2 regions of the Streptomyces sp. NPDC056580 genome follow, and region 2 is predicted to be linked to the other one. Evidence: predicted binding sites of a transcription regulator. Region 2 holds the regulator's gene; the other holds the start of a gene.
The links. Region 2 encodes HspR, which represses chaperone genes until heat shock. Its sites were predicted from a motif close to TTGAGNNNNNNNNNCTCAA; they were not measured.
Positions count from the first base shown of each region.

Region 1 (15,974 bases), on a different contig from region 2:
TCCCCCACCTCACTCCCCGGAGGCACGTCATGCCCGTGCACAGACCCGGTTCCCTCCGTCCGCGCCCGCTCACCGTCCTCGTCACGGCCCTGCTCGCGGTGCTCGGCCTCGCCCTTCCGCTCACCTCCGCCCAGGCGGCGACCACCCCCAGCCGCGGTTCGGCGTCCATGGGCATGGGGGTGGCCGCCCACGACGGGCAGCACGGCACCCCCAGCACCGGTGACGCCACCCAGACCGAGGGCGTCGACGTCTCCGGCTACCAGGGCAACGTCGCCTGGTCCACGCTGTGGAACAGCGGCGTCCGCTGGGCCTACACGAAGGCCACGGAGGGCACGTACTACACGAACCCGTACTTCGCCCAGCAGTACAACGGCTCGTACAACGTCGGCATGATCCGCGGCGCGTACCACTTCGCCACCCCGGACACCACCAGCGGCGCCACCCAGGCCAACTACTTCGTCGACCACGGCGGCGGCTGGTCCCGGGACGGCATGACCCTGCCCGGCGTGCTGGACATCGAGTGGAACCCGTACGGCGCCGCCTGCTACGGCAAGACGGCGTCCGGGATGGTCAGCTGGATCGCCGACTTCCTGAACACCTACAAGGCGCGCACCGGCCGCGACGCCGTCATCTACACGGCGACGAGCTGGTGGACCGACTGCACCGGCAACTACGGCGGCTTCGCCGCGAACAACCCGCTGTGGGTCGCCCGCTACGCCTCGACCGTGGGGACGCTGCCGGCGGGCTGGTCGTACTACACGATGTGGCAGTACACCTCCTCCGGACCTACCGTCGGCGACCACGACAGGTTCAACGGCGCACTGGACCGGGTGCAGGCACTGGCCAACGGCTGATCCCGCCCGTCCGCTCCCCGGGTTCCCCGACGCCGGCCGGCCCGTGGGGCGGCAGGGGTCGAGCACCCACCGGTGAAGGCCCGGGTCCCGCGCGGGACCCGGGCCCTCCCTCATCCGGGGGCGTCCGTCACGCCGCCACCGGAATCTCCTGCTCCGCACCCTTCGCCGCGGGCGCGAGAGCCAGCTCCAGGACCTGCCGGACGTCGTTCACGGCGTGGACGTCGAGCCGGTCGAGCACCTCGGCCGGGACGTCGTCCAGGTCGGGCTCGTTGCGCTTGGGGATGATCACGGTGGTCACCCCGGCGCGGTGGGCGGCGAGGAGCTTCTGCTTCACCCCGCCGATGGGCAGCACCCGGCCGGTCAGCGAGACCTCGCCGGTCATCGCCACGTCCGTGCGGACCAGCCGGCCGGAGAGCAGGGACGCGAGGGCGGTGGTCATGGTGATGCCCGCGCTCGGCCCGTCCTTCGGGACCGCGCCCGCCGGGAAGTGGATGTGCACGCCCCGGTCCTTCAGGTCGGCCACCGGCAGTTCCAGTTCGGCGCCGTGGCTGCGCAGGAAGCTCAGCGCGATCTGCGCCGACTCCTTCATCACGTCGCCGAGCTGGCCGGTGAGGGTCAGCCCGGCCGCGCCGGTCTCCGGGTCGGCGAGGGACGCCTCCACGAAGAGCACGTCGCCGCCGGCGCCGGTCACCGCGAGGCCGGTCGCCACGCCCGGGACGGACGTACGGCGCTCGGCCGGGTCCTGGGCCGACTCGGGCACGTGGTGCGGGCGGCCCAGCAGACCGCGCAGGTCCTCGTCGCGGACGGTGAACGGCAGCTCCCGCCGTCCCAGTTCGTGCTGGGCCGCGATCTTGCGCAGCAGCCGGGCGATGGACCGTTCGAGGGTCCGCACGCCCGCCTCACGGGTGTACTCGCCGGCGAGCCTGCGCAGCGCGCTCTCGTCGAGCGTGACCTCGTCCCGGTCCAGGCCGGCCCGCTCGAGCTGGCGCGGGAGCAGGTGGTCACGGGCGATGACGATCTTCTCGTCCTCGGTGTAGCCGTCCAGACGGACGATCTCCATCCGGTCCGCCAGCGCCTCCGGGATGGCCTCCAGGACGTTGGCGGTGGCGAGGAAGACCACGTCGGACAGATCCAGCTCGACCTCCAGGTAGTGGTCCCGGAAGGTGTGGTTCTGCGCCGGGTCGAGGACCTCCAGCAGGGCCGCCGCCGGGTCGCCCCGGAAGTCGGAGCCGACCTTGTCGATCTCGTCGAGCAGCACCACCGGGTTCATGGACCCGGCCTCCTTGACGGCGCGCACGATCCGGCCGGGCAGGGCGCCGACGTACGTGCGCCGGTGGCCGCGGACCTCGGCCTCGTCCCGTACGCCGCCGAGGGCGACCCGGACGAACTTGCGCCCCATGGCGTGCGCGACCGACTCGCCGAGGCTTGTCTTGCCTACGCCGGGCGGACCCACGAGCGCCAGCACGGCACCGCCGCGCCGCCCGCCGATCACGCCGAGCCCGCGCTCACCGCGCCGCTTGCGCACGGCCAGGTACTCGGTGATGCGCTCCTTGACGTCCTCGAGCCCTGCGTGCTCGGCGTCGAGCACGGCCTTGGCGCCCTGGATGTCGTAGGCGTCCTCGGTGCGCACGTTCCACGGCATCTCCAGGACCGTGTCCAGCCAGGTCCTGATCCACGAGCCCTCGGGCGACTGGTCGCTGGACCGCTCCAGCTTGTCGACCTCCTTCAGGGCGGCCTCGCGGACCTTTTCCGGCAGGTCGGCGGCCTCGACGCGGGCGCGGTAGTCGTCCGACTCCTCGCCCTCGCTCTCGCCGTTCAGCTCGCGCAGCTCCTTGCGGACCGCCTCCAGCTGGCGGCGGAGCAGGAACTCGCGCTGCTGCTTGTCGACGCCCTCCTGGACGTCCTTGGCGATGGTCTCGGCGACGTCCTGCTCGGCGAGGTGGTCGCGCAGCTGCCGGGTGGCGAGCTTCAGCCGGGCCACCGGGTCCGCGGTCTCCAGCAGCTCGACCTTCTGCTCGGTGGTCAGGAAGGGCGAGTACCCGGAGTTGTCGGCGAGCGCGGAGACGCCGTCGATGGCCTGGACCCGGTCCACGACCTGCCAGGCGCCGCGCTTGCGCAGCCACGCGGTGGCCAGGGCCTTGTACTCCTTGACCAGGTCGGCGACCTGGCCGGGCAGCGGGTCGGGCACGGTCTCCTCGATCCGCGCACCCTCCACCCACAGGGCCGCGCCGGGGCCCGTCGTACCGGCGCCGATGCGCACCCGGCCGCGGCCGCGGACGAGCGCGCCGGGGTCTCCGTCGGCCAGCCGGCCGACCTGCTCGACGGTGCCCAGCACACCGGTCTTCGCGTAGGTGCCGTCGACGCGCGGCACCAGCAGGACCCTGGGCTTGCCGGGCTCCGAGCGGGCGGCGGCCTGTGCCGCCTCCACCGCGGCCCGGACCTCGGCGTCGCTCAGGTCCAGCGGGACCACCATGCCGGGCAGCACGACCTCGTCGTCGAGCGGCAGCACCGGCAGTACGAGCGTGAACGCCGTGGACTCATCAGCCATGATCTCCCCTTAGGCAGTCAAATTGAGCTATGCCGACTCAATGTCTGGAGCCCCGCGGTTGTTCCCGGCTCCCCGTTCGCTGTGAGCGATCACGGAAATCGCGGTGCCCGAGCGGCCGGTCCGGAGCAGGATGGGCGCATGACTGCCCTGTACGACTCCCCCGTGGTCCTGGACCGCCGCGAAGGCCCGTACGGCGAGGTGGTGCTGCGCCGGCACGGCGCGCTGCTGCAGATCATCGCCAACGGCTGCTTCCTGATGGACACCTCCGACGGCCGCTCGGAGCGGCTGCTGGTGGACGCCGCGTACGACGCGCTGGACGGGCGCCCGGCGCCGGAGGTGCTGATCGGCGGGCTGGGCGTGGGCTTCTCGCTCGCGCACGCCGCGGCCGGCGGACGGTGGGGACGGATCACGGTCGTCGAGCGCGAGCCCGCCGTCGTGGACTGGCACCGCGCCGGGCCGCTGGCGGAGATCTCCGCGAAGGCGCTCGCCGATCCGTGCACCCGGATCGTCGAGGCGGATCTCGTCGCTTATCTCGAAGAGACCTCGGACACGTTCGACGCGCTGTGCCTCGACATCGACAACGGGCCGGGCTGGACCGTCACCGAGAGCAACGACGGCCTCTACTCGCCGGCCGGACTCGCCGCGTGCGCAAGGGCGTTGAGACCCGGCGGGGTGTTCGCAGTATGGTCGGCCGAACCGTCTCCGGAATTTGAAGGAACCTTGCGGAATGCCGGGTTCCGTCAGGTGCGTACCGAAGAGGTCCCCGTTGCCCGGGGCGTTCCGGACGCCGTGCACCTCGCCGTCCGCCCTGGATAGCGACGGCGCGGCCGGTCCCCGTAATGTGCTGCCCTGGCGCGGATCATTCAAGCGTCAATCGCAGTCATGGGATCACCCCACTGATCCCGGAAAGCAACAGGGGCGGGCGATGGAGCAGACACACACCTCCCAGACCGGCGCGGCCACGACCACGCCCGGCGCGCAGCGCCGGGTCCTGGTGGTCGAGGACGATCCCACGATCGTCGACGCCATCGCGGCCCGGCTGCGCGCGGAGGGATTCCTCGTACAGACCGCGGCCGACGGGCCGGCCGCGGTGGACACGGCCGAGGCCTGGCAGCCCGACCTGCTGATCCTCGACATCATGCTGCCCGGCTTCGACGGCCTGGAGGTCTGCCGCCGCGTGCAGGCCCAGCGCCCGGTGCCGGTGCTGATGCTCACCGCGCGCGACGACGAGACCGACATGCTGGTCGGGCTCGGGGTCGGCGCCGACGACTACATGACCAAGCCGTTCTCGATGCGCGAGCTGGCCGCGCGGGTGCACGTCCTGCTGCGGCGGGTGGAGCGGGCGGCCATCGCCGCCTCCACGCCCCGCTCGGGCATCCTGCGGCTCGGCGAGCTGGAGATCGACCACGCGCAGCGCCGGGTGCGGGTCAGGTCCGAGGACGTCCACCTCACGCCCACCGAGTTCGACCTGCTGGTGTGCCTGGCGAACACCCCGCGCGCGGTGCTCTCCCGGGAGCAGCTGCTGGCCGAGGTGTGGGACTGGGCGGACGCCTCCGGCACCCGGACCGTGGACAGCCACATCAAGGCGCTGCGCCGGAAGATCGGCGCGGAGCGGATCCGCACGGTGCACGGTGTCGGGTACGCCCTGGAGACGCCGACGCCATGAGCGCAGGGCGGGAGGCCGCACGGAGGAGCCCCGGGAGCCCGACGGAGGAACCCTGGGGCGGCGTACGCCCGTTCTCGATCAAGACCAAACTGGGCGCGCTGGTCGTCATCTCGGTGCTGATCACCACCGGTCTGTCCATGATCGCGGTGCACACCAAGACGGAGCTGCGCTTCATCACGGTCTTCTCGATGATCGCCACACTGCTGATAACGCAGTTCGTGGCCCATTCGCTCACCGCGCCCCTGGGCGAGATGAACACGGTCGCCCGTTCCATCGCGCAGGGTGACTACACCCGGCGGGTGAGTGAGGGCCGCCGCGACGAGCTGGGCGATCTCGCCGAGACGATCAACGTCATGGCGGACGAGCTGGAGGCCCAGGACCGCCAGCGCAAGGAGCTGGTGGCGAACGTCTCGCACGAGCTGCGCACCCCGATCGCGGGCCTGCGCGCGGTGCTGGAGAACATCGTCGACGGGGTCACCGAGGCCGACCCGGAGACCATGCGGACGGCCCTGAAGCAGACCGACCGGCTCGGCCGGCTGGTGGAGACCCTGCTGGACCTGTCCCGGCTCGACAACGGCGTCGTACCGCTGAAGCTGCGGCGCTTCGAGGTGTGGCCGTACCTGTCGGGCGTGCTGAAGGAGGCCAACATGGTCGCCTCCGCGCGCGCGGGCATCGCCTCCGGGTCCGGCAGCCACACCCGCACGGACGTGCACCTGCACCTCGACGTCTCCCCGCCGGAGCTGACCGCGCACGCGGACCCCGAGCGCATCCACCAGGTGGTCGCCAACCTGATCGACAACGCGGTCAAGCACAGCCCGCCGCACGGCCGGGTGACCGTGAAGGCGCGGCGCGGGCCGCAGCCGGACTCGCTGGAGCTCGAGGTCCTGGACGAGGGTCCGGGCATCCCGCGCTCCGAGTGGCACCGGGTGTTCGAGCGGTTCAACCGCGGCGCCGTGTCCCGGCCGCACGGGCCGGGCAGCGACGGCGGCACCGGCCTCGGGCTGGCCATCGCCCGGTGGGCCGTCGATCTCCACGGCGGCCGGATCGGTGTGGCCGAATCCGTACGGGGCTGCCGGATCATCGTCACTCTTCCGGGACTGACTTCCGTCCAGAGTTGACGTAGGGTCCGGACCGGAACACCAAGATCCACGAGCGTCCGCGCAGCCGGACACGTGTGATCAGGGGCAGGCCCAGGACACGCACGCCGACCGGCGGCGCCGGGCCCGGCTCGGCGATCCCGCACATCGACTCACGCACCCGGAACCACGCTTGTTTCCCGCCATTTCAAGCCCTGAAACAAGATTTTCGATGTGACTTACGCGACGATGAACGGGCCCGACCTGACCTTCGCGGTCTTGGGGGCGTAGCCTTTATTCCCGCTGTCCATAACCTTGTGAAGCGGAAGAGGGCGGTTGCCGCCGTGTCGCCACAGTCCCCCAGTAACTCGAGCATCTCGACCGACGACCAAGCCGGGAAGAACCCCGCTGCCGCGTTCGGTCCCAACGAGTGGCTCGTCGACGAGATCTATCAGCAGTACCTCCAGGACCCGAATTCGGTAGACCGTGCCTGGTGGGACTTCTTCGCCGACTACAAGCCGGGCGCGCCTGCCGCGTCGGCTCCGGCAGGTACTGCGGGCGCGGGGGCCGCAGGGACCACCACCCCGGCTCCCCCGGCCCAGCCCGCCGCTCCGGCCCAGGCCGCTCCCGCTGCGGCGCCTGCGGCCGCCCCGAAGCCCGCCGCGGCCCCGGCCGCCGCTCCGGCTCCCTCCGCTCCCGCCCCCGCGGCGAAGGCGGCGGCCCCCGCCCCGGCCAAGCCGGCGACGCCCGCACAGGCGCCGGCTCAGCCGAAGCCCAAGGCCGCCCCCGCCGCCGAGGCGCCCGAGGGTCCGGAGTACGTGACGCTGCGTGGTCCGTCCGCCGCCGTCGCGAAGAACATGAACGCCTCGCTGGAGCTGCCGACGGCCACCTCGGTCCGCGCGGTCCCGGTGAAGCTGCTGTTCGACAACCGGATCGTCATCAACAACCACCTGAAGCGCGCCCGGGGCGGGAAGATCTCCTTCACGCACCTGATCGGCTTCGCGATGGTGCAGGCCATCAAGGCCATGCCGTCGATGAACCACTCGTTCGGCGAGAAGGACGGCAAGCCGACCCTCGTCAAGCCGCCGCACGTCAACCTCGGCCTGGCCATCGACCTGGTGAAGCCCAACGGCGACCGCCAGCTCGTCGTGGCCGCCATCAAGAAGGCCGAGACGCTGAACTTCTTCGAGTTCTGGCAGGCCTACGAGGACATCGTCCGCCGCGCCCGCGACGGCAAGCTGACGATGGACGACTTCACCGGCGTGACGGTCTCGCTGACCAACCCCGGCGGCCTCGGCACCGTCCACTCCGTGCCGCGCCTCATGCCCGGCCAGTCGGTGATCATGGGCGTCGGCTCCATGGACTACCCGGCCGAGTTCCAGGGCACCAGCCAGGACACGCTGAACAAGCTCGGCATCTCGAAGGTCATGACGCTCACGTCGACCTACGACCACCGGGTGATCCAGGGTGCCGCCTCCGGCGAGTTCCTCCGCCAGGTCGCGAACCTGCTGCTCGGCGAGAACGGCTTCTACGACGACATCTTCGAGGCGCTGCGCATCCCCTACGAGCCGGTCCGCTGGCTCAAGGACATCGACGCCTCGCACGACGACGACGTCACCAAGGCCGCCCGGGTCTTCGAGCTGATCCACTCCTACCGGGTCCGCGGCCACGTCATGGCCGACACCGACCCGCTGGAGTACCAGCAGCGCAAGCACCCCGACCTGGACATCACCGAGCACGGCCTCACCCTGTGGGACCTGGAGCGCGAGTTCGCCGTCGGCGGCTTCGCCGGCAAGTCGATGATGAAGCTGCGCGACATCCTCGGCGTGCTCCGCGACTCGTACTGCCGCACCACCGGCATCGAGTTCATGCACATCCAGGACCCCAAGCAGCGCAAGTGGATCCAGGACCGTGTCGAGCGCCCGCACTCCAAGCCGGAGCGCGAGGAGCAGCTGCGCATCCTGCGCCGCCTGAACGCGGCGGAGGCCTTCGAGACCTTCCTGCAGACGAAGTACGTCGGCCAGAAGCGCTTCTCGCTGGAGGGCGGCGAGTCCGTCATCCCGCTGCTGGACGCGGTCATCGACTCGGCGGCCGAGTCCCGCCTGGACGAGGTCGTCATCGGCATGGCCCACCGCGGCCGCCTGAACGTCCTCGCCAACATCGTCGGCAAGTCGTACGCGCAGATCTTCCGCGAGTTCGAGGGCAACCTCGACCCGAAGTCGATGCACGGCTCCGGCGACGTGAAGTACCACCTCGGCGCCCAGGGCACCTTCACCGGCCTGGACGGCGAGCAGATCACGGTCTCGCTGGCCGCCAACCCGTCCCACCTGGAGACCGTCGACCCGGTCATCGAGGGCATCGCCCGCGCCAAGCAGGACATCATCAACAAGGGCGGCACGGACTTCACGGTCCTGCCGGTGGCGATCCACGGCGACGCGGCCTTCGCGGGCCAGGGCGTGGTGGCCGAGACCCTGAACATGTCGCAGCTGCGCGGCTACCGCACCGGCGGCACGGTCCACATCGTCATCAACAACCAGGTCGGCTTCACCGCGGCCCCCGAGTCCTCGCGTTCCTCCATGTACGCGACGGACGTGGCCCGCATGATCGAGGCCCCGATCTTCCACGTGAACGGCGACGACCCGGAGGCCGTCGTGCGCGTCGCGCGGCTCGCCTTCGAGTTCCGCCAGGCGTTCAACAAGGACGTGGTGATCGACCTCATCTGCTACCGCCGCCGCGGTCACAACGAGTCGGACAACCCGGCCTTCACCCAGCCGCTGATGTACGACCTGATCGACAAGAAGCGCTCGGTGCGCAAGCTCTACACCGAGTCCCTGATCGGTCGCGGCGACATCACCCTGGAAGAGGCCGAGCAGGCCCTGCAGGACTACCAGGGCCAGCTGGAGAAGGTCTTCACGGAGGTCCGCGAGGCCACGTCCCAGCCGGCCTCCGGCCCGGTGCCGGACCCGCAGGCCGACTTCCCGGTCGCCGTGAACACCGCGATCTCCACGGAGGTCGTGAAGCGGATCGCCGAGTCCCAGGTCAACATCCCCGACTCCTTCCACGTCCACCCGCGTCTGCTGCCGCAGCTGCAGCGCCGGGCGGCGATGGTCGAGGACGGCACGATCGACTGGGGCATGGGCGAGACCCTCGCCGTCGGCTCCCTCCTGCTGGAGGGCACCCCGGTCCGCCTGTCCGGCCAGGACTCCCAGCGGGGCACCTTCGGCCAGCGTCACGCGGTCCTCATCGACCGCGAGACGGGCGAGGAGTTCACGCCGCTGATGTACCTCGCCGAGGACCAGGCCCGGTACAACGTCTACAACTCCCTGCTCTCCGAGTACGCGGTCATGGGCTTCGAGTACGGCTACTCGCTGGCCCGCCCCGACGCGCTCGTCATGTGGGAGGCGCAGTTCGGCGACTTCGTCAACGGCGCGCAGACGGTGGTCGACGAGTACATCTCGGCGGCGGAGCAGAAGTGGGGCCAGACGTCCGGGGTCACCCTCCTCCTCCCCCACGGCTACGAGGGCCAGGGCCCGGACCACTCCTCGGCCCGTGTCGAGCGCTTCCTGCAGCTCTGCGCCCAGAACAACATGACGGTCGCCATGCCGACCCTCCCGTCGAACTACTTCCACCTCCTGCGGTGGCAGGTGCACAACCCGCACCACAAGCCGCTGGTGGTCTTCACCCCGAAGTCGATGCTGCGCCTCAAGGCCGCCGCGTCGAAGACGGAGGAGTTCACCTCGGGTCAGTTCCGCCCCGTCATCGGCGACGCCGGCGTGGACCCGTCCGCGGTCCGCAAGGTCGTCTTCGTGGCCGGCAAGCTGTACTACGACCTCGAGGCCGAGCGGGTGAAGCGCGGCGTCACGGACACGGCGATCATCCGCATCGAGCGGCTGTACCCGCTGCCGGGCGCCGAGATCCAGGCGGAGGTCAACAAGTACCCGAACGCCGAGAAGTACCTGTGGGCGCAGGAGGAGCCGGCGAACCAGGGTGCCTGGCCGTTCATCGCGCTCAACCTGATCGACCACCTGGACCTGGCGGTCGGCGCGGACATCCCGGCCGGCGAGCGGCTGCGGCGCATCTCGCGTCCGCACGGCTCGTCCCCGGCGGTGGGCTCCGCGAAGCGGCACCAGGTCGAGCAGGAGCAGCTGGTGCGTGAGGTGTTCGAGGCGTAGGCCTCCGGCGGTTCAGCCGGGTGTCGGGCCCGGCTCCGAGTTCTTGTGGACTCGGGGCCGGGCCCTTCGCCTATGGGGTGGGGCGGTCGGGATGGCTCGCGGGCGCGGGTGGGTGAGGGCTGGTCGCGCGGTTCTCCGCGTCCCTTCGGGGTGCTCCCGGCTGGGGGCGCTGGTCAGCCCAGGTAGGGCTCGAAGTCCCAGTAGGGGCGGGTGCGTTGGCGGGCGGAGATGGTGTGGGGGTGCTGGGCGCCCAGGGTTCGGGTCAGGCCCAGCAGGCCGTCGTCCTCCAGCTTGCCGGCCTCCTCGTGCTCCCGGGCGGCCCGCAGGTCGGCGGCCAGCGCCACCTGGCAGGAGAGCGTGAGCGGGTGCTCGTGCCCCAGCGTGTGCCGGGCCCGGCGCAGGGTCTCCCGGCTCAGCTCCACCGCGTCGGTGATCCGGTCGCCCAGGTTGCGGGCGCTGGCCGCGTTGAGGGCGCAGCCCAGGACCCAGGGGTGGTCGGGGCCGAGGGTGGCGGTGAGGCCCGCGAAGGACGCCTCGAACATGGACAGGGCCTCGGCGCGTTCACCGGCGGCCTGCATGACGAGCCCGGTGTTGGACAGCATGCCGGTGGCGACCGGGTGGGCCGGGCCGAGCAGCGCCCGGTAGCCGGCCTCGGCCCGGTCGATCAGCTCCCGGGCCTGGGCGAGGTCGCCGTGCTCCCGCAGGTAGTTGCCGTAGTTGGTGGTGAAGGCCAGGGTCCGGTAGTGCTCACGGCCGTGCACCTGGGCGAGTTGCTCGAGGAGGTTCGCCATCTCGGGCCCGAGGTCCTGGGTGTGGCCGCCTTCCCGGCGGCGGCACATGACGAGCTGGCCGCGGGCCGAGAGGGTCTGCGGATGCCGTGCGCCGAGCACCTGCAGGCTCAGCCGGACCACGGTCTCCTGACGGGCCAGCGCGTCCCGGTACCGGCCCAGCAGCCGCAGGTCGTGGGCGACGGCGCCGCCCGAGTTGAGGGTGCTGATGTGCCGGGCGCGCAGCACGTTGTCCCGTCTGGCGAGGGTGTCCAGGTCGAGTTCGTACGCCTCCTGGTAGCGGCCGAGCAGGCGCAGTCCGACACCGTGGTTGTGCCGGGCGATCAGGGCGGGGCCCTCGTCCGGGCCGAGCAGTCTGCCGTAGCCGTCGAGGACTTCGCTCTGCAGCTCGTACGCCTCGTCGTAGCGGCCCAGGTGGCGCAGGCTGGCGGCCATGGCGCCCTTGGTGGACAGCTCGGCCAGCTCGGAGCACGGTTCGGCGGCGCCGAGGCGCTGGTGGACGGCGCGGTCCAGCTCGTAGGCGTCGCGGAACCGGCCGCTGGCCCGCAGGATGTTGCTCTCCTGCGTGGTGAGGTCGAGCATGGGCTGGGCCAGCGGGTCCATGATCCGGGACCAGTTGTCGCGGATGCGCCGGGCCAGGTCGAGGCCGCCCTTGTACTCGCCGCTGCGGTAGCAGTAGCGCAGACAGTTCAGCACGGTCTCCTGGACGCGCGGCTGGGCGCTGCTGAGGGCGCCCGAGGGTTCCAGGTGGGGCAGCAGCTCGGCGTACCGGGGCCAGTTGCGGCTGTCCAGCGGGTTGCCGGGGTCGGCCTGGGCCAGCAGGGTGCGGACCGCCTGGCGGTGCACGATCCGGCTGTCCTCGCTGGTCAGCTTGGTGACGATGTCGTGGACCAGCCGGTGCATGTGGACCGACTCCTGGTGCGGGCCCATCTCGACGCCGACCGGGCCGCGGGTCTCCCGGGTCAGCACCGAGTAGTTGACCAGGGTGTCCAGGGCCCGGGTCCAGGCGGTCAGGTCGTTGGACATCCAGCGCAGCTGCTCGGGCAGGTCGGCGTGCGGGTAGGCGCGGATGAGGCCGAGCGGGATGCGTCCGGGGGCGAACGACGTGCACAGGCCGAGGATGTCGATGGTCTGCGGCTGGGCGCCGCGCAGCCGGTTGAGCAGTATCGACCAGGACGTCATCGACGACCGCGGGAAGCCCTCGCCGGTGGCGGGCTCGTCCACCGTGGACAGCCGGCGTTCGCGCACCATGCGCAGGTACTCGGGCACCTCCATGCGTGACTCGCCGAGCCAGGAGGCGGCCTGCACCAGCGGCAGCGCCACGTCGCCGAACTCGGCGGCGACCTCGTCGGCCTCGGCGGCGCTGATGTGCGGCGCGCGGCGCAGCAGGTAGGCGGTGGACTCGGCGCGCAGGAAGGCCGGGATCTCGAGGATGTCGGTGTGCTCGCTCCAGCCGCGGTTGCGGGATGTGACGAGGACGTGGCCCGCGCCCTGTGGGAGCAGGGTGTCGATGCCGTCGGTGTCGTCCCAGCCGTCGAAGATCAGCAGCCAGCGGCCGTAGGGTTCACCGCGGCGCAGGGCCTCGCGGACGGCGCGGATGCGCTCGCCGGGCTCGCTGCCGACCCGCAGGTCGAGTTCCACGGCGAGTTCGCCGAGCCGGTCGCGCTGGATGTTGCGGTCGTCGGAGTTGACCCACCACACCACGTCGTAGTCGGTGCTGAACCGGTGCGCGTACTCAGCGGCGAGCTGGGTCTTGCCGATGCCGGACATGCCGAGCAGCGTGCAGACGGCGGCGCCCCGGCCGGCGTCGGCCAGTTGCTGGTGGAGGCCGGTGAGCAGGTCGTCCCGGCCGGTGAAGCGCGGGTTGCGGCGCGGGACCTCGCCCCAGATCTCGCAGCGGTTCTCCGGGTAGCGGGCCCGGTGGGCGGTCGGCCGCGGGACCCTGCGGCGCTCCAGGCCCAGCCGGCGCAGCAGCCGCTCCTCGGCGGCCTCCTCGCTCAGCCCCCACAGGCTGGCGGGTTCGAGGACCGCGGTGGCCGGCAGCAGTGACCGGTTGGTGAGGTTGACGGCGGCGAACCGGTCGGCGTTGGCCGCGACGAAACCGCGCAGCGCGTCGTTCCACTCCCCCGCCGGGCGCGGGCCGAGTTCGAAGAACCAGTCGTCGAGGACGAGCAGCACCGGTCCGGAGGCCAGCAGCAGGTCGGCGAGGGAGTCCTCCAGCGGGATCTCGCGCGGCGGGTCCCAGCGTTGCAGTGTGGCCTGGTGCCCGTGGCTCTCCAGGCACTGGGCGATCCAGGCCGCCCAGGCGCGGTGGTAGCCGGGGAAGACCACCAGGATGCGTTCGGGTGCCGGGGCCCCGTCCCCGCCCGACCGCCGCAGATCCGCCATCGCACGCTCCCTGTTCCCGCCACCGCACTCTCACGGCACACGCTAACGCACTGAAATTGCGACCTTGCGGAGCGTCACAGCGCATTTTGGGCCGTCACGCCGAGACCGGCGTGGTGGCGCTCCATACCCTGGACGAACTCCCTTCCCGCTGAGGTCAGTTCATCGGATTCCAGGAGGAGGGACAAGGCCTGCCCCACCTCCGCGCGGAGCACCTCGAACCGCTCGGCGGCCCGGCGCCGCCAGGCCGGGGCGGCCCCGGCGCCGGTGCGCACCCTCCACCACAGGTCGGTGAGGGCCAGATGCGCGTAGGCGCCCTGCAGCACGGCCGGGGCCGGACGGAGGTCGGGGCGCCAGCCGACCCGGTGCACCGGGCGACCGCCAGGCGCGCACAGCGGGACCAGTTCGTCCAGGGCCGCCAGCTTGGTGTGGTGGGTCTCGTGCACCAGTGACTCGGCGAGTTCCCGCGCCGTGTCCGGAAGCTGGACCAGCGCGGCACCGGGCGCCGACCTGAGCGTGGCGCTCATCGGGGTGGCGCCCGGCCCGGCCGCGGCCAGCGGGACCACGGCGTGCAGCAGGGCACCGGTCTCGGCGGCGCGCGGCCCGTCGACCGCCGTCAGCAGTTCGCGGGCGCGGCGCCAGGGAGCGGCCCAGGCCTCCCAGGGGGAGTCGGTGCGGTCGGCGGCCCGCAGCTGTCCCGGGACGGTGCCGGGCGGGGGCGCCCGGTACGGATCGAGGTCGTCGAGGCGGACGGTGCCGCCGGGCAGCGTGCGCAGCGCGCTCCAGCCGGTCCCGTCCCCGGCCCCCTGGAGCACGCCGGGCCCGCGCCGCCCCGTGGGGTGCGGCAGGACCGTCCCGGTGTGCCCGTCGCCGTCGGCGATCCGCGTTCCGTCCGGTCCCCCCTCCAGCCGGGCCCGGCCCGAGGGGCAGCGCAGCACGCCGAGGCCGGGCAGCACCAGCAGGCCGGTGGGCACGGTCAGGGTTCCGGCCACCGCGTGGCCCGCTCGGACGGCCGCGGCCGCGGCGACACCGCCCAGGTGGGCCAGCTGCCGTTCGAACGCGGCGCCCCGGGGCGCCGCGAGCGCGGCGGCCAGCCAGGCGCCGGTCGTCGGGTAGTCGAGCACCTCGCGAACGGCGGCCGGGTCGGTCCGCTCCGCGGCCGCCAGCAGCGTCCAGGCCCGCTCGAACTCCCCGTGCGCGGCGGGACCCAGGAGCCGGCGCTGCCGGTCGGTGCGTACCAGGAGGGACTTCAGGAGCAGCATGCGACGCGCGTGGACCGCGGCACGCAGTGTCCGCGTACCCCGGGGGGTGGGGCGGGTTCCGGCGAGCGCCCCGAAGACCTCGGCGGGTATCGGCGCCGAGGTCATTCCCGCTCGTCCGGGAGCCGGCCGGGCTCGCCGAGTCCGGCTGAAAACGTACGTACGCGGGACGGCTGCACCTCGCCCTCGCTGTCACTGAACCAGACCTGCTGGCACTCGGTGGCATCCCGCAGTACGCGGTCGACGGCTGCGGTCAGGGCCGGATCATCGAGGAACCGCAAGGTACGCAGGTCGACGCCGATGAGGTCGGGCAGGCGCGCGGCATGCCCGGCGTCCCGGCCGGGGGCGGCCACCCCGCTCCACTGCTCCGCCACACTCGGCTCCTCCCTGCCCGCGAACGGCCCGCTCCGTCGTCATGGCTGCCCAGTTCTTCCCGACAGCCCGGAATCGGAAACCCTGGCCAGATCAACTCCGGTCAAGTTCTGACCAGTTCGCCCACTCTCCGGTCCAAGGCCACCAGGGCGGAGCGATCCGGTCCCAGTCCTCGTCCGGCAGCTCCCGTGGCGCACGCGCCAGTCCCTCCCCCGCCACCAGCTCCGCCCCGACCCGCCGGGTCAGCTCGACGTCCGCCCAGTCGACCTGGCGCAGCGCCCCGGCCAGCCGCTGCCACTGCTCCCCGGCCGCCCGGCAGGCCTCGCGCGCCGCGCCTGGCCGGCCCATCAGGGCCAGCACCACCGCACTGCCGTGCCGCGCCCGGGCCGAGGTCGCCGAACCCGGGTCCTCCCCGTGCGCGGCCCGCGCCTCCCGTTCCGCGTTCTCGTACGCCTGCAGGGCGTCCGCCAGCACCGGCGCCCCGGCCCGGCGCCAGCCCTCCAGCCGCACCCGCGCCAACTGCAGCCAGGCCTCGGCCCGTACGGCCGCGTCGGCCGCCGCGCGCACCGCCTGGCCGAGCAGGTGCCGGCTCTCGTACAGGTCCGGCAGGAAGCCGAGGTGGCGGAAGCGCTGGGCGAGCGCGCCGCCGACCAGGCCCTGCAGCCGTCCGCGGTGCGCGGACCGGGCGGGCAGCGCCTGCAGCGCCTCGCGCAGTACGTACTCGGCCCGGTCCACGATCCGCGCGCCGTCCCGCGCCGAGGCCCGCCGCAGCAGCGACTCGCCCCAGGATGTCAGGATCCGGCCGCGCAGGGCGCCGTCGGCGGGGGCGAGCAGCGCGGCCCGCTCGTAGGCCT
Region 1 covers NZ_JBHTVE010000008.1:392,656-408,629, reverse strand. Annotated here, with positions in the region: gene ACFQ9Z_RS20650 (lysozyme) at 30-854, shown strand; gene lon (endopeptidase La) at 982-3,402, opposite strand; gene ACFQ9Z_RS20640 (spermidine synthase) at 3,541-4,218, shown strand; gene ACFQ9Z_RS20635 (response regulator transcription factor) at 4,328-5,068, shown strand; gene ACFQ9Z_RS20630 (sensor histidine kinase) at 5,065-6,186, shown strand; gene ACFQ9Z_RS20625 (multifunctional oxoglutarate decarboxylase/oxoglutarate dehydrogenase thiamine pyrophosphate-binding subunit/dihydrolipoyllysine-residue succinyltransferase subunit) at 6,489-10,316, shown strand; gene fxsT (FxSxx-COOH system tetratricopeptide repeat protein) at 10,490-13,492, opposite strand; gene ACFQ9Z_RS20615 (aKG-HExxH-type peptide beta-hydroxylase) at 13,567-14,751, opposite strand; gene ACFQ9Z_RS20610 (hypothetical protein) at 14,853-15,122, opposite strand; gene ACFQ9Z_RS20605 (SAV_2336 N-terminal domain-related protein) at 15,214-15,974, opposite strand, start outside.
Region 1: lon (endopeptidase La) is a predicted target of HspR. The motif match lies at 3,425-3,443, and genes of this name have one in related genera.

Region 2 (15,974 bases):
CCGGAGGGCGACGAGCCGTTCATCCTGCACCCCGGCGAATTCGTGCTGGCGTCGACGTACGAGGTGATCACGCTTCCCGACGATCTCGCCTCGCGCCTTGAGGGCAAGAGCTCCCTCGGCCGGCTCGGGCTCGTCACGCACTCCACCGCCGGGTTCATCGACCCGGGGTTCAGCGGTCACGTGACCCTGGAGCTGTCCAACCTCGCCACCCTGCCGATCAAGCTGTGGCCCGGCATGAAGATCGGCCAGCTCTGCATGTTCCGGCTGACCTCGCCGGCGGAGCACCCGTACGGCAGCGAGCGCTACGGCTCCCGGTACCAGGGGCAGCGCGGGCCGACCGCCTCGCGGTCCTACCTGAACTTCCATCGGACCCAGGTGTGAGGACGGCGACGACATGAGCGAAGTACGCGAGAACCTGACCTACGAGCGGTTCGGCACCGCCATCCGCGAGCTGGCGCAGACCATCGCCGACGACGGCTACGAGCCCGACATCGTGCTGAGCATCGCGCGGGGCGGGGTGTTCGTGGCGGGCGGGCTGGCCTATGCCCTGGACTGCAAGAACATCCACCTGGTGAACGTCGAGTTCTACACCGGCGTCGGCACCACCCTCGAGATGCCCGTCATGCTCGCGCCCGTGCCGAACGTGATCGACTTCTCCGACAAGAAGGTGCTGATCACCGACGACGTCGCGGACACCGGCAAGACGCTCAAGCTGGTGCGCGACTTCTGCCTCGACACGGTCGCCGAGGTGCGCTCCGCGGTGATCTATGAGAAGTCCCACTCCCTGGTCAAGTGCGAGTACGTATGGAAGCGCACCGAGGACTGGATCAACTTCCCGTGGAGCGTCCTGCCTCCCGTACACAGGTCGGGCGCGGCGCCCAAGGCGAACAGGGAAGCGCTCTAGAACGGCCCGGCGGCCGGGCTCGTGTGCCATCCGGCCGCCGGGCCGTCGGATCAGGTGGCCGCCGTCACTTCCCGCCCTGCTGTTGCTGCTGTTGCTGTTGCTGCTGCTGGTTGCAGTTGATGACGGTGTTGCCGTCGGCGTCCTTGACGGTCTTCAGGACCTTGGTGGTCTTCTTGGCCGCCGGGTCCCCCTGCTGCTGCTGTTGTTGCTGCTGCTGCTGCTGGTTGCAGTTGACGGTGATCGTGCCCGCCTTCTCGCCCTTGGCGGACCTCAGGGCCCTGGTAGCGGTGTTGCCCGGCCGTGCCTGGTCCATGGAGGGGTAGGAGATCCGCAGGAGCGTCGTGTTGTTCAGCAGCGGAAGGACGTCCCCGATACCGTGCGCCTGGGCGCCGCCGGCGCTGAAGAGCACTGCCGCCGTCACAGCGGCGCTGACAGCGGCACATCGCTTGGCGAACTTCACTCGACCAACCTTTCGTCGTCGCTGACGCCGGATTCCCGGCTTCGCTGGACACAATGGCGACGGCGGACGGCGAACGATCAGTGGGCGCGCTGCAACGCCCTTCTTTTCCCCCGGACAGCCTCACCGGCGCAGTGCGCGGGGCGTGGCGAAAGGCCCCCGGCGGTCGACCGCGCGGGGGCCTCGGCGTGCGGTGCGGGGCGGGCTAGAAGGTGCCCAGCTTCACGATCGACAGCAGCGCGACGAGCTGGATGGCCGACGCGGCCAGCGCCTTCGGCCAGGGCAGGTCGTGCGAGCGGGACACCATCAGGGTCAGCAGGGCGCCCGCGCCGATCCAGGTGGCCCAGCCGAGGAGCTGGACGAAGCCGGCGTCGCCGCCGAAGAACATGGCGAAGACCAGGCGGGGGGCGTCCGTGAGGGAGGTGATCAGCATGGACAGGCCGACCGTGGGCTGCCAGGCGCCGTCGCCGCCGAGCTGGCGGGCCAGGGTGTGGGTGACCACGCCCAGGATGAAGGCGCTCAGCACCATCGCCACGGCGGTGACCAGGACGATCGGGATCGCGTTGGAGAGCGTCGCGTCGATCACGTCCGCGCGGGCCCCGTCGAAGCCGAAGACGGCGAGCAGGCCGTAGAGGAAGGTGACGATGAGCGCCGGGGCCCACATCGTGTAGTCCCGCATCCGCAGGAACGTCTGGTTCGGGGCGAGGACGACGCCCTTCAGCAGTTCCTTCCAGTGCAGGGGCGGGCCGATCGGGCCGGACGGCGCGGCCGCGCCGGCGTGGTAGGTCGAGCCCTGGGTGTAGCCGGCCGCCTCGTCGACCGAGAACGCCTGGGTGTGGCCCGGGTTGTTGGCCGCGTACGGGTCGTGCCCGCCGTGCCCGGCGCCCGGGTGGCCGCCGTCGCCGAAGTACTCCGGGCCGTCGTCGGCCGACCCCGGGTACCCGTACGGCTGTCCCTGCTGCGGGTACGGCGGCTGCGGCGCAGAAGGGTAGCCGTACGAGGGGCCCGGGGGCCGGCCGTGCGGCGGCTGCTGCCGTCCGTGCGACGGCCCGCCGGGCCGCCCCTGTCCGTACGACGGTCCCTGCGGCGCCTGCTGTCCTTGGGGGGTGCGGTTGTCCCGGCCCCCGCGTCCGTTCCTGAATCCAGCCACGCCCTCGAACGTACCTGGTCCCGGAGACTCCCGTGCCGGACCGGGGCGTCCGGGCCCGGCTTTGCGGCCGACCTGTGACATCCCCTAAGGGACCGTCAGCAGCAGGTCCCGGGTCATCTCGGGGTCCGCCGGGGTTCACCCGGGTCCGCCGGGGCCACGGCGGTCGCGGTGGCCGCAGGGCCGGCCCCGGACCGGGTCACCCCGCCAGGAACTCCGAGGTGGAGAAGGTCACCGCGGGCCTGCCGCCGAGCAGGTCCCTCGCCGACCCCCGGTACACGGCGACGGTGTCCTCGGTGCCGCCCCGGTGCGTGCGCACCACCAGGTCCGCGTCGGCGATCCGCGCGGGCGTGGGGCCGTCCGCGCCGTCGGCGCCGCCCGGGCCGCAGGCGGCGAGGAACAGGGTGCCGCACAGGACGGCGGTACTCGCGGTACTGATCCCATGTCTGCGCACGCGCACCGCGCACCTCTCCCGGCTCTCGGACGACGATCCGGCAATCATGCACGCGTCACCGAGGCGCGGTGAGCGGCGGGGCCGGGGAACCGGCCGGTCATGGCCGGCGGCCCGCTCACGCCACGGCGCCCCCTGCTCCGCCGTGCGGTTCAGGGGGCGCCGTGGGCCGTTCAGCCGTGGGCCGTCCGGAGGGTGGTCACTTCACCGGCTCGGGCTCCGGTTCGCTCTCCGTCTCCGCCTCGCCCGCCGGGTCGACCGGCGTCCTGACGGAGTCGAGGAGCAGCTGGGCGACGTCCACGACCTGGATGGACTCCTTGGCCTTGCCGTCGTTCTTCTTGCCGTTGACCGAGTCGGTCAGCATGACGAGGCAGAACGGGCAGGCGGTGGAGACGATGTCCGGGTCGAGGGAGAGGGCCTCGTCGACGCGCTCGTTGTTGATGCGCTTGCCGATGCGCTCCTCCATCCACATCCGCGCGCCGCCGGCGCCGCAGCAGAAGCCACGCTCCTTGTGGCGGTGCATCTCCTCGTTGCGCAGGCCGGGGACCTTGCCGATGATCTCGCGCGGGGGCGTGTAGATCTTGTTGTGGCGGCCCAGGTAGCACGGGTCGTGGTAGGTGATGACGCCCTCGACCGGGGTGACCGGGACCAGCTTGCCCTCGTCCACCAGGTGCTGCAGGAGCTGGGTGTGGTGGATGACCTCGTAGTCGCCGCCGAGCTGCGGGTACTCGTTGCCGAGGGTGTTGAGGCAGTGCGGGCAGGTGGCGACGATCTTCTTCGCCGACTTCGGCTTCCTCGACTCCGCCGTGACCTTGCCGTCGTCGTCCAGCTCCTCGCCGAACGCCGTGTTGAGGGCCATGACGTTCTCCATGCCGAGCTCCTGGAACAGGGGCTCGTTGCCCAGGCGGCGGGCGGAGTCACCGGTGCACTTCTCGTCGCCGCCCATGATCGCGAACTTCACGCCCGCGATGTGCAGCAGCTCGGCGAAGGCCTTGGTGGTCTTCTTGGCGCGGTCCTCCAGGGCGCCGGCGCAGCCGACCCAGTAGAGGTACTCGACCTCGCTGAGGTCCTCGACGTCCTTGCCGACGACCGGGACCTCGAAGTCGACCTCCTTGGTCCACTCCAGGCGCTGCTTCTTCGCCAGGCCCCAGGGGTTGCCCTTCTTCTCCAGGTTCTTGAGCATCGTGCCCGCCTCGGACGGGAACGCGGACTCGATCATGACCTGGTAGCGGCGCATGTCGACGATGTGGTCGACGTGCTCGATGTCCACCGGGCACTGCTCGACGCAGGCGCCGCAGGTGGTGCAGGACCACAGCACGTCCGGGTCGATGACGCCGTTCTCCTCGGCGGTGCCGATCAGCGGCCGCTCGGCCTCCGCGAGGGCGGCGGCGGGCACGTCCTTGAGCTGCTCCTCGGAGGCCTTCTCCTCGCCCTCCACGGTCTTGCCGCCGCCGGCCAGCAGGTACGGCGCCTTGGCGTGGGCGTGGTCCCGCAGGGACATGATCAGCAGCTTCGGGGAGAGCGGCTTGCCGGTGTTCCAGGCGGGGCACTGCGACTGGCAGCGGCCGCACTCGGTGCAGGTGGAGAAGTCCAGCAGGCCCTTCCAGGAGAACTGCTCGACCTGGGAGACGCCGAAGACGTCGTCGTCGCCCGGGTCCTCGAAGTCGATCGGCTCGCCGCCGGACGTCATCGGGAGCAGCGCGCCGAGGGAGGTCTCACCGCCGGCGTTGCGCTTGAACCAGATGTTCGGGAAGGCGAGGAAGCGGTGCCAGGCCACACCCATGTCGGTCTTCAGGGCGACCGTGATCATCCAGATGAAGGAGGTCGCGATCTTCAGGCCCGCGAAGAAGTAGGTGAGGTTCTGGAGCGTGGAGACGTCCATGCCCTCGAGCCAGTGGACGACCGGGTACGAGATGAAGAACGAGGCCTCGTAGCCGTCCACGTGGTGCTGGGCGCCCTCCAGCGCGTGCAGCATGAAGATGCAGACGCCGACGATGAGGATGACGGCCTCGACGAAGTACGCCTGGCCGAAGTTGGAGCCGGCGAAACGGGACTTGCGGCCCGGCTTGCGCGGGTGCGTGAGCTGGCGGATGACGATCAGGGCGAGGATGCCGAGCACCGTCATCGTGCCGATGAACTCGACGAAGACGTTGTACGGCGCCCAGTCGCCGATGACCGGCAGGATCCAGTCGGCCTGGAAGAGCTGGCCGATGGCGTTGACGATCGTCAGCAGCAGCGAGAAGAAACCGACCGCCACGAACCAGTGCGCGACGCCGACGACACCCCAGCGGTTCATCCGGGTGTGGCCCAGGAACTCCCTGACCACGGTGACGGTGCGCCGGCCGGGCTCGTCGGTCCGGGTGCCCGCGGGCACGTTCTGGCCGAGCCGCATGAAGTTGTAGATCTGCAGGAGGGCGCGGGCGAACAGGGCCACGCCGACCACGATCAGAACCAGCGACACGATGATCGCGGCGAGTTGCATTTCGGGGCTCCTCGGGCCTGCGAGGGAAATTACTAAGCGGTAACTTATGCAGTCCGTTCGAGACTACCCGCATCTTTACTCGCACTGTAGCCAGGCGCGAGGTGATCTGGGTCGCTGAGGTGTGCCTGAGCCGACCGGCAATCAGATCGTGTTATTCGTACCGAATTGCTACTTTCGCGCCTAACTTAGAGCCGTGCTCTACGGGATCGCCGCGGCCTGCGCCGCCCTCCTCCTCACCGCCGTGCTCGCGGCGCTGCTCCGGCTGCCCGCGCTGCGCGCGGGAATCGTGGACCGGCGGCGGCAGCGGCCCCTCCCGGTGCTCGGCGGAGTGGCCGTCGTGGCCGTCACCTGTCTGGTCGCCTGGGCGGGGCAGTGGTCCGGGATCGCGCCGTTCGGGGACGGGGTCGGCCGGCTGCTCGCCGTCGCCGCCGGGATCGCCCTGCTGGGGCTGGTCGCCGACGTGTGGCGGCTGCGGGCGCGGGTACTGGTCACCGGCGCGGCCGTCGCGGCGGCCGGCGTGGTGCCGTACGACGAGACGGGCGCCTGGGGCGGGCTGCTGGCCGTGGGCTGGATCGTCCTCGCCACGCTGGCCTTCAAGGGGCTCGACCACGCCGACGGGCTGGCCGGGACCGTCGGGGTGGTCACCGCCTTCGGGGCGGGGGTCTGCGCCGCGGCGGAGCTGATGGACGGGCTCGCCGTGCTGCTCAGCGTGTTCGCCGCCGCGCTGACCGGCTTCCTCATGCACAACTGGCACCCCGCGCGCGTGGGGCTGGGGGCCTGCGGATCGCTCTTCACCGGGTTCCTGCTCTCCTCGGCCGTCGTCTTCACGCGCGCGGGGTACGGGCTAGAGCGGACGGCGGGTGTGGTGTTCAGCCTGAGCGCCGTGGCCGCCGCCGACCTCCTGCTCGTCGTCCTGGCCCGGCTCCTCTCCCGCCGGCCGCTGCTCAGGCGGGGCCCGGACCACCTGGCCCACCGGCTGCGGCGGCTCGGGCCGACCCCGCCGGGCGCGGTGGTGCTGCTGGGCGCCGGGTCCTTCTCCTCGGTGCTCGTGGGAGTGCTCGTGCACACGGGGTGGACCGGGGAGAGGGCGGTGCTGTGGGTGGCCGGCGGGGTGGTGCTCGCCGTCCTCGTACTCCTTCGCATTCCTGTCCAACCGCCTCGTCGAAGTGTGTCGACGCAGGTCAGAGGGCAGTTGCGTGTAAGGAGCGGATAAGACTTGAGTCCCGTTGACTCAGGTCTGTTGACCGCGCGGGTCTCCTCATGCACACTTGAGCCTGTTCCACTCAAGTCAGCTGGAGGAATCAACCATGGCACGTGCGGTCGGCATCGACCTGGGCACGACTAACTCCGTCGTCAGCGTTCTGGAGGGCGGCGAGCCCACCGTCATCACCAACGCCGAGGGTGCCAGGACCACGCCGTCCGTCGTCGCCTTCGCGAAGAACGGCGAGGTGCTCGTCGGCGAGGTGGCCAAGCGCCAGGCGGTCACGAACGTGGACCGGACCATCCGCTCGGTGAAGCGCCACATGGGCACCGACTGGAAGATCCAGCTCGACGGGAAGGACTTCAACCCGCAGCAGATCTCCGCCTTCATCCTGCAGAAGCTGAAGCGGGACGCCGAGTCCTACCTGGGCGAGAAGGTCACGGACGCGGTCATCACCGTCCCGGCCTACTTCAACGACTCCGAGCGCCAGGCGACGAAGGAGGCCGGCGAGATCGCCGGTCTGAACGTCCTGCGCATCGTGAACGAGCCCACCGCCGCGGCCCTCGCGTACGGCCTCGACAAGGACGACCAGACGATCCTCGTCTTCGACCTCGGTGGCGGCACCTTCGACGTGTCCCTCCTGGAGATCGGCGACGGCGTCGTCGAGGTGAAGGCCACCAACGGTGACAACCACCTCGGTGGCGACGACTGGGACCAGCGCGTCGTCGACTACCTGGTGCAGCAGTTCAAGTCCGGTCACGGCGTGGACCTGGCCAAGGACAAGATGGCCCTGCAGCGTCTGCGCGAGGCCGCCGAGAAGGCGAAGATCGAGCTGTCCTCGTCCACCGAGACCTCGATCAACCTGCCCTACATCACCGCGTCCGCCGAGGGCCCGCTGCACCTGGACGAGAAGCTCACCCGCGCCCAGTTCCAGCAGCTCACCGCGGACCTGCTGGAGCGCTGCAAGACGCCGTTCCACAACGTCATCAAGGACGCCGGCATCTCGATCAACGAGATCGACCACGTCGTCCTGGTCGGCGGCTCCACCCGCATGCCCGCCGTCGCCGAGCTCGTCAAGGAGCTGACCGGCGGCAAGGAGGCCAACAAGGGCGTGAACCCGGACGAGGTCGTCGCCATCGGCGCCTCGCTCCAGGCCGGTGTCCTCAAGGGTGAGGTCAAGGACGTCCTGCTCCTCGACGTGACCCCGCTGTCCCTCGGCATCGAGACCAAGGGCGGCATCATGACCAAGCTCATCGAGCGCAACACCACGATCCCGACCAAGCGCTCGGAGATCTTCACCACGGCCGAGGACAACCAGCCGTCGGTGCAGATCCAGGTCTACCAGGGCGAGCGCGAGATCGCGGCCTACAACAAGAAGCTCGGCATGTTCGAGCTGACCGGTCTGCCGCCGGCGCCCCGCGGCGTCCCGCAGATCGAGGTGTCCTTCGACATCGACGCCAACGGCATCATGCACGTGACCGCCAAGGACCTGGGCACGGGCAAGGAGCAGAAGATGACCGTCACCGGCGGCTCCTCGCTGCCGAAGGACGAGGTCGACCGGATGCGCCAGGAGGCCGAGCAGTACGCGGAGGAGGACCACCGCCGCCGCGAGGCCGCCGAGACCCGCAACCAGGGCGAGCAGCTCGTCTACCAGACCGAGAAGTTCCTCAAGGACAACGAGGACAAGGTCCCGGGCGAGGTGAAGACCGAGGTGGAGGAGGCCGTCGCCGAGCTGAAGGAGAAGCTCAAGGGCGAGGACACCACCGAGATCCGCACCGCCACCGAGAAGGTCGCCGCCGTCTCGCAGAAGCTGGGCCAGGCCATGTACGCCGACGCCCAGGCCGCCCAGGCCGCCGGTGGCGCGCCCGGCGGCGAGGCCAAGGCGGACGACGACGTCGTGGACGCCGAGATCGTCGACGACGAGCGCAAGGACGGTGCCGCGTGACGGAGGAGACCCCGGGCTTCGAAGAGAAGCCCGACGTCCCCTCCGGCGCCACCCCTGACGACGCCGAGCCGAAGGCCGCCCCCGAGGAGGGGGCGGCCCCGGCCGGGGACGCAACCGCAGACGCCGGTCTGGTGGCACAGCTGGACCAGGTGCGCACGGCGCTGAACGAGCGCACCCTGGACCTCCAGCGCCTGCAGGCCGAGTACCAGAACTACCGCCGCCGCGTCGAACGCGACCGGGTCGCGGTCCGGGAGATCGCCATCGCGAACCTCCTGACCGAGCTCCTGCCCGTGCTCGACGACATCGGCCGGGCACGGGAACACGGCGAACTGGTCGGCGGCTTCAAGTCGGTGGCCGAGTCGCTGGAGACCGTCGCGGCCAAGATGGGCCTGCAGCAGTTCGGCAAGGAGGGCGAGCCCTTCGACCCGACGATCCACGAGGCCCTGATGCACAGCTACGCGCCGGACGTCACCGAGACGACGTGCGTGGCCATCCTGCAGCCCGGGTATCGCATCGGCGAGCGCACCATCCGCCCCGCGCGGGTGGCCGTCGCCGAACCGCAGCCCGGCGCGCAGACGGTCAAGGCCGAGGGCGCCGAGGAGAGCACCGAGGCGAAGGCGGCCGACGACAAGGAGAACGGTGGCCCGGAGGAGGGCTGACGTAATCACCGCGAGGAAGGAGGGACGTCGGGGATGAGCACCAAGGACTTCATCGAGAAGGACTACTACAAGGTCCTCGGCGTCCCCAAGGACGCCACCGAGGCCGAGATCAAGAAGGCGTACCGGAAGCTCGCCCGCGAGTTCCACCCGGACGCCAACAAGGGCAACGCCAGGGCCGAGGAGCGCTTCAAGGAGATCTCCGAGGCGAACGACGTCCTCGGCGACCCGAAGAAGCGCAAGGAGTACGACGAGGCGCGCGCCCTGTTCGGCAACGGCGGCTTCCGCCCCGGGCCGGGCGCCGGCGGCGGCAACTTCAACTTCGACCTGGGCGACCTCTTCGGGGGCAACGCACAGGGCTCGGGCGGCTTCGGCGGCGGCATCGGCGACGTCTTCGGGGGCCTGTTCAACCGCGGCGGCACGGGTGCCACCCGCACCCAGCCGCGGCGCGGCCAGGACATCGACACCGAGGTCACGCTGAGCTTCACGGAGGCCATCGAGGGCGCCACGGTGCCGCTGCGGATGTCCTCCCAGGCGCCCTGCAAGGCGTGTTCGGGCACCGGCGACAAGAACGGCACACCGCGCGTGTGCCCGACCTGCGTCGGCACCGGACAGGTGGCCCGGGGCTCGGGCGGCGGGTTCTCGCTCACCGACCCCTGCCCCGACTGCAAGGGCCGCGGCCTGATCGCCGAGCACCCCTGCATGGAGTGCAAGGGCAGCGGCCGTGCCAAGTCCTCGCGCACCATGCAGGTCCGCATCCCGGCCGGCGTGACGGACGGGCAGCGGATCCGGCTGCGCGGCAAGGGCGCGCCCGGCGAGCGGGGCGGACCGGCGGGCGATCTCTACGTGGTCGTGCACGTCGGCGAGCACCCGGTGTTCGGACGCAGGGACGACAACCTCACCGTCACCGTGCCGGTCACGTTCGCCGAGGCGGCCCTCGGCGGCGAGGTCCGGGTCCCGACCCTCGGCGGCCCGGCGGTCACCCTGAAACTGCCGCCCGGCACCCCGAACGGGCGCACCATGCGCGCCCGGGGCAAGGGCGCGGTCCGCAAGGACGGCACCCGCGGCGACCTGCTGGTCACCGTCGAGGTGAGTGTGCCGAAGGACCTGTCGGGGAAGGCTCGTGACGCGCTGGAGGCGTATCGCGAGGCGACCGCGGGGGAGGACCCGCGGGCGGAGCTGTTCGAGGCCGCGAAGGGAGATTGAGCGCCCCATGGACACACCCGGCCGTCGGCGTAATCCGTACGAACTGACCGAGGAGACCCCGGTCTACGTCATCTCGGTGGCGGCCCAGCTCTCCGGTCTCCATCCGCAGACGCTGCGCCAGTACGACCGTCTGGGTCTGGTCTCCCCGGACCGCACGGCGGGGAGGGGCCGCCGCTACTCGGCCCGTGACATCGAACTGCTCCGCCAGGTGCAGACGTTGTCGCAGGACGAGGGCATCAACCTGGCCGGAATCAAGCGCATCATCGAACTGGAGAACCAGGTCGCCGCGTTGCAGTCCCGCGTCGCGGAGCTGCAGGCGGCCCTGGACGGCGCGGCGGCCGCGATGCGGCAGCGCGAGGCGGCCGTGCACGCCTCCTACCGGCGCGACCTGGTGCCGTATCAGGAGGTCCAGCAGACCAGCGCGCTGGTGGTGTGGCGGCCGAAGCGGCAGCAGCAGGCCGACTGACCGCAGGCCGCGGCGAGCACCGGCAGGGGCCGGGGACGGGTGACCGTCCCCGGCCCCTTTCGCGTGCGCCGCGGCCGCCGCCGGCTGGGCGGATCTTTGCCCTTCCATGAACTTCCTTTGCGTGGAGGGTCCGTAAAGAGTGTTTGGAGGGGATTCCGCTCCTCCTTCACAGGTGCAGCGGAGCGTGCTGTTGCGCACTCGTTAAGTAGTTCTGCTTGACGCCGGGTGGGCGCGCCGCGTTGTCTTTTCAGACACCTGGGTCGTAAAGCAGCACCCACGTCCGGATCGCACCTGAAGTGAGCCCTCGAATGCGTCGTATCGCCATATCCGTGGCCGCGTCCACGATGATCCTTTCGCTCGCCGGGTGCGGCGTGCTGAACGCGACGGGGGACGGTGCGAGCGCCAGCCCGACGAAGGGCGACGACGTCACCGTCGGTCTGCTGCTGCCGGAGAAGGCGAACACGCGCTACGACAAGTTCGACTACCCGATCATCAAGGCCAAGGTGGCCGAACTGACCCACAAGAAGGGCACGGTCCAGTACGCCAACGCGGACGCGGACGCATCCCGGCAGGCCGGCCAGATGCAGACGATGATCGACGACAAGGTCGACGTCATCCTGCTCGACGCGGTCGACTCGCACGGCATCGTCGGCGAGGTGAAGAAGGCCAAGGAGGCGGGCATCCCCGTCATCGCCTACGACCGGCTCGCCGAGGGCCCGATCGACGCCTACATCTCCTTCGACAACGAGCTGGTCGGCGAGGTGCAGGGCCGCTCGCTGCTGGAGGCCCTGGGCTCGCGCGTGGACACCTCCGACAAGATCGTCATGATGAACGGCTCGCCCACCGACCCCAACGCCAAGCAGTTCAAGCAGGGCGCGCTGTCGGAGCTGAAGGGCAAGGTGGACATCGCGGAGTCCTTCGACACCACGGACTGGAAGCCGGAGAACGCCGAGGCCAACATGGCCAAGGCGATCGCCGGTATCGGCAAGGACAACATCGTCGCGGTCTACTCCGCCAACGACGGCATGGCGGGCGGGGTCATCAAGGCCCTGACGGCGGCCGGTGTCACCAAGCTGCCCCCGATCACCGGCCAGGACGCCGAACTGGACGCGGTGCAGCGCATCGTGGCCGGTGAGCAGTACATGAGCGTCTACAAGTCCTACCCGGACGAGGCCGAGGCCGCCGCCCAGATGGCCGTCACCAAGGTGCAGGGCAAGGACATCCAGTTCGACGCCCTGACCCAGGACCGCGTCGACAGCCCCACCGACAAGGACATTCCGTCCCGGCTCGTCCAGGTGAGCGCCCTGACCCGGTCCAAGATCAAGGACACCGTCATCGCCGACGGCATCTACTCGGTCGGCGACATCTGCACGGCCAAGTACAAGGCGGCCTGCGCGTCGATCGGCCTGAAGTAGCCCACGTCCCACCCTTGCAGCTTGTTGCTGCCGCGGCGGGCGGAAGACCGTACGCAACGGCGCATACCGGCTGGTTTCCCCGCCCGGGGCGGCCGGAGCCGTGTTGCGGACCCGATCCCGGCCGCGCATAGTTGCGCTGCGGAAGTGGCAGCAACCGGGGGTGGAATGGGCGATGGCCGGGCACGGGACGGAGGAGCATCCTCACGGTGCCGACCGGCTGTGCGAGGCCGGGGACCGGGTGTACTCCCGGGCCGTACGCCGGGGGCGGGTGCCGCGCACGGACGCCGGGCCGGTGCCCTGTCTGCTGGAACTGGCCCTGCTGCACCCCGACCCCGACGACATGGACTGGCTGGTGCCCACCTCGCCGCAGGAGGTCATGACCAGGCTGCTGCGCGGGGTCCACGACGAGGTCAGGGAGAGCCAGCGCCGGGTGGGCTCGGCGGTGGCCGCCTTCGAGTGGTACGCGGGCCTGGGCACGCAGCTGCAGGCGCTGTCGGCGTCCGGTGAGGGCACGGCCATCCGGGTGCTGGACGGGCTCTCCCGCATCCAGGCCGCGATGGACGAGGCGACCGCCGCGTGCGCCGCGGAGGTGCTCACCGTGCAGCCCGGCGGCATCCGGCGCGAGGACGAGCTGACCGAGGGGCTGCACCGGGCGCTCGCGCTGCGCGGCCGGGGCGTGCGCATGCGCGACCTGTACACGCACGTGGCCCGGCACGGGCAGGGGCTGCTCAACTACCTGGAGCTGATGGGCGGCACGGTCGAGGCCCGCACCCTGGACGAGGTCATCGACCGGCTGATCCTCTTCGACCGCACGGTCGCGTTCATCCCCGCCAACGCCGAGCGCACGATGGCCCTGGAGCTGCGGCACCCGGCCCTCGTGGAGTACCTGGTGACCGTCTTCGAGCGGCTGTGGCGGCTGGCGCTGCCGCTGACGGCCCCGCTGCCCGACACCGGCATCGAGGGCATCTCGCACCGCGAGCGGTCCATCGCGGCGCTGCTCGCCGAGGGGCACCAGGACGCGGTGATCGCCGAACGCCTCGGCATCAGCGTGCGCACCTGCCGGGCGCACATCGCCCGGCTCTCGGACACGCTCGGCGCGGCCAGCCGTACCCAACTGGGCGTGCGGATCGCCCAGGTGGGCCTGGACCGGCCTCCGCACAGCGGCCCGCCGGCCGCCCCCGCAGCGCTGGGAGCGCCCGGCCAGGAGTCCTCGGGCGTGCGCTGAGCCGTACGCGCCGGGCACGGCTCCCGCGCCGCCTCACCGGGGCGGGCCGTCAGCCGTGCGGTGCCGGGGCCGGCAGGCCGGGCTCGGGGTCCGGTTCCTGGTCCAGCAGCCCGGAGCGGGCTATGAGGTAGCCGAGCTGGGCGCGGCTGCCGCTGCCGAGGGCGGCGGCCAGCTTGGCGATGTGGGCCCGGCAGGTCCGTACGTTCATGCCGAGGCGGCGGGCGATCGCCTCGTCCACGTGTCCCTCGACCAGCAGCTTGGCGATGGAGCGCTGCACCCCCGTGACGCCGTCGACCGGGGGCGCGTAGGCGGGCTCCTCCAGGAGCGGGACCGCGCGCCGCCAGAGCTGTTCGAAGACCTTCACCAGGTACGCCACCAGGGCCGGGTGCCGCAGTTCCAGGGCCACCTGGCGGTCGTCGCGGGCGGGGATGAAGGCGACCTCCCGGTCGAAGATCATCAGACGCTCGATCAGCTCCTCGAGCGTGCGTATCTCGACCTTCCCCTTGGCCATGATCTCGGCGTACGCGAGCGTCCCCTGGCTGTGCCGCACGGTGTGCTGGTACAGCGTCCGCATGGAGATCCCGCGTTCGATGACGGCCTGACCCCGTTTCAGCGCGATGCCGAGGACGTTCTCGCTGCGTCCGCCGCCGGGCTGCACGGTGAGCACCTCGTGCCGGCAGTCGGCGGTGGCCCGTTCGATGGCCGCGTTGATCCGCTCGATGCCCTCGTGCACGGTGACCGCGTTGGTGTCCCCCGTACTCTGGGCGCTGATGGCCATGAATGGCTCGAAGGAATCGGTGAGTTCGATCGCGGCGTGTCTGCGCTCCTGGATCTCCCGTTCGATCGGGTGCAGACGCTGGGCGAGCGCGGCGGCGGGCGGTACCGGCCGCAGCCACTTCGGATCGTCCGGATCGGGGTGCAGCAGCGCGAGTTCCAGCAGGCAGGGGGCTGCTTCCGCCTCCGGGCGGGCGACGCGTCCCAGCCGCAGCGCGTCGGCGTACAGGCGCTTGCCGTCTTCACAGAGATCCGTCATCCCGTGAGGATGATGTGTCTCGTTCGTGTGAGTATTAGGCAAATCTCCACCCCCCAGGGTCCTGTACATGCAGGAACATGATGCACCGCTTCTGTGGCTTTGACGTGGCTTGATGAGCCATCGTCTTCAAGGCGGGGGAGAGACACAGGGGAAGTGAGGACGAAGCCCATCATGTGCAAGAGAATGCTTCGCTCAGTACTTGCCGTGGCCTTCTCCACAGGACTGGTCTTCGGCACGGTGAGCACGCTGGACCTCGGCTGGGACATCGTACGGCCGGCCGGTCACGCCGACTCCGCGCTGGACCTCGGCTGGGACATCACGCCGCGCACCAGCCAGACCGCGTCCGGGCAGGATCTCGGCTGGGACACCGTCCGGGCGGGTGCGAGGGCATGACCACCCCACCCGACGACCGGTCCTTCAGGCGGGAGATGGCCACCGCCTACCGCTCCGGCTGGCACTTCATCGACCTGGTCACCGCCATCCCCCACAGTGGTGACTCGCTGATGGTGACCGTCTTCGGAGAGCCGGTCGTCGTCACCCGGGACGAGGACGAGGACGTACGGGCCTACCGGTGCCTGCGCAAGCCGCGCGGGGCGCCGCAGCCGGTGCGGTGCGCCATCCGCTACGGCATGATCTTTGTGAACCTGGACCAACGGGACCATCGGCTGGCAGAGCCGGAGGACCCGGAGCTCACGACCATCTCAGCCACCCCCCGCAGTGCCTGACGCGATTCCCCCGTCGTAAAAGATCGCTCAGGTGCTTCCCCCCGCAGCGGCGTCACCGTGACCTGAACACGGTGACGCCGCTGCAGTTTGCGCTGACATTTCCACGTATGGGCGCGTTCCCACACTGGCCGGAAATCGATGGCCGCCGTCTGCGGGGCGGCCCGGGTCAGCCGTGTCCGAGCGCCCGCTCGACCTCGATCTCGATCACCACCCGCCGCGGGTTCTCCGCCGGCACGCGGTGGTAGCGCTCGGTGTACCGCCGCTCCGCCTCCGCCACCCGCTCGCGGTCCTCGCGCACCCGCGCCCGGCCCTCCAGCGTGGCCCAGCGCCGGCCGTCCACCTGGCACACCGCGACCCGGGCGCCCTCGTCGCCGGCCGCGCGGACGTGGGCCGCCTTCGCGCTGCCCCCGTTGGTGATCACCCGGGCCAACCGTGCCGCGGGGTCGTACGTCACCCCGACCGGGACCACGTGCGGGCTCCCGTCCGGGCGCAGGGTCGTCAGGGTGCACAGATGCCGTTCCCGCCAGAAGGCGAGATAGGGCTCGTCCGGGGCAGCCGGGTCTACGGAGTGCTTGGCCATGGCCGAAACCTAGCCGCTGATTTCCCCATCCCGTGCGCTGCCCCGCCTTGAGCGGAATAGACTCAACTTTGTGTACGCTGA
Region 2 covers NZ_JBHTVE010000005.1:214,266-230,239, reverse strand. Annotated here, with positions in the region: gene dcd (dCTP deaminase) at 1-381, shown strand, start outside; gene ACFQ9Z_RS12410 (phosphoribosyltransferase) at 395-904, shown strand; gene ACFQ9Z_RS12405 (hypothetical protein) at 969-1,325, opposite strand; gene ACFQ9Z_RS12400 (YIP1 family protein) at 1,567-2,592, opposite strand; gene ACFQ9Z_RS12395 (hypothetical protein) at 2,708-2,962, opposite strand; gene ACFQ9Z_RS12390 ((Fe-S)-binding protein) at 3,159-5,441, opposite strand; gene ACFQ9Z_RS12385 (MraY family glycosyltransferase) at 5,635-6,654, shown strand; gene dnaK (molecular chaperone DnaK) at 6,749-8,587, shown strand; gene grpE (nucleotide exchange factor GrpE) at 8,584-9,246, shown strand; gene dnaJ (molecular chaperone DnaJ) at 9,280-10,449, shown strand; gene ACFQ9Z_RS12365 (heat shock protein transcriptional repressor HspR) at 10,457-10,915, shown strand; gene ACFQ9Z_RS12360 (sugar ABC transporter substrate-binding protein) at 11,224-12,330, shown strand; gene ACFQ9Z_RS12355 (LuxR C-terminal-related transcriptional regulator) at 12,503-13,555, shown strand; gene ACFQ9Z_RS12350 (helix-turn-helix transcriptional regulator) at 13,605-14,588, opposite strand; gene ACFQ9Z_RS12345 (hypothetical protein) at 14,793-14,981, shown strand; gene ACFQ9Z_RS12340 (hypothetical protein) at 14,978-15,313, shown strand; gene ACFQ9Z_RS12335 (pyridoxamine 5'-phosphate oxidase family protein) at 15,480-15,893, opposite strand.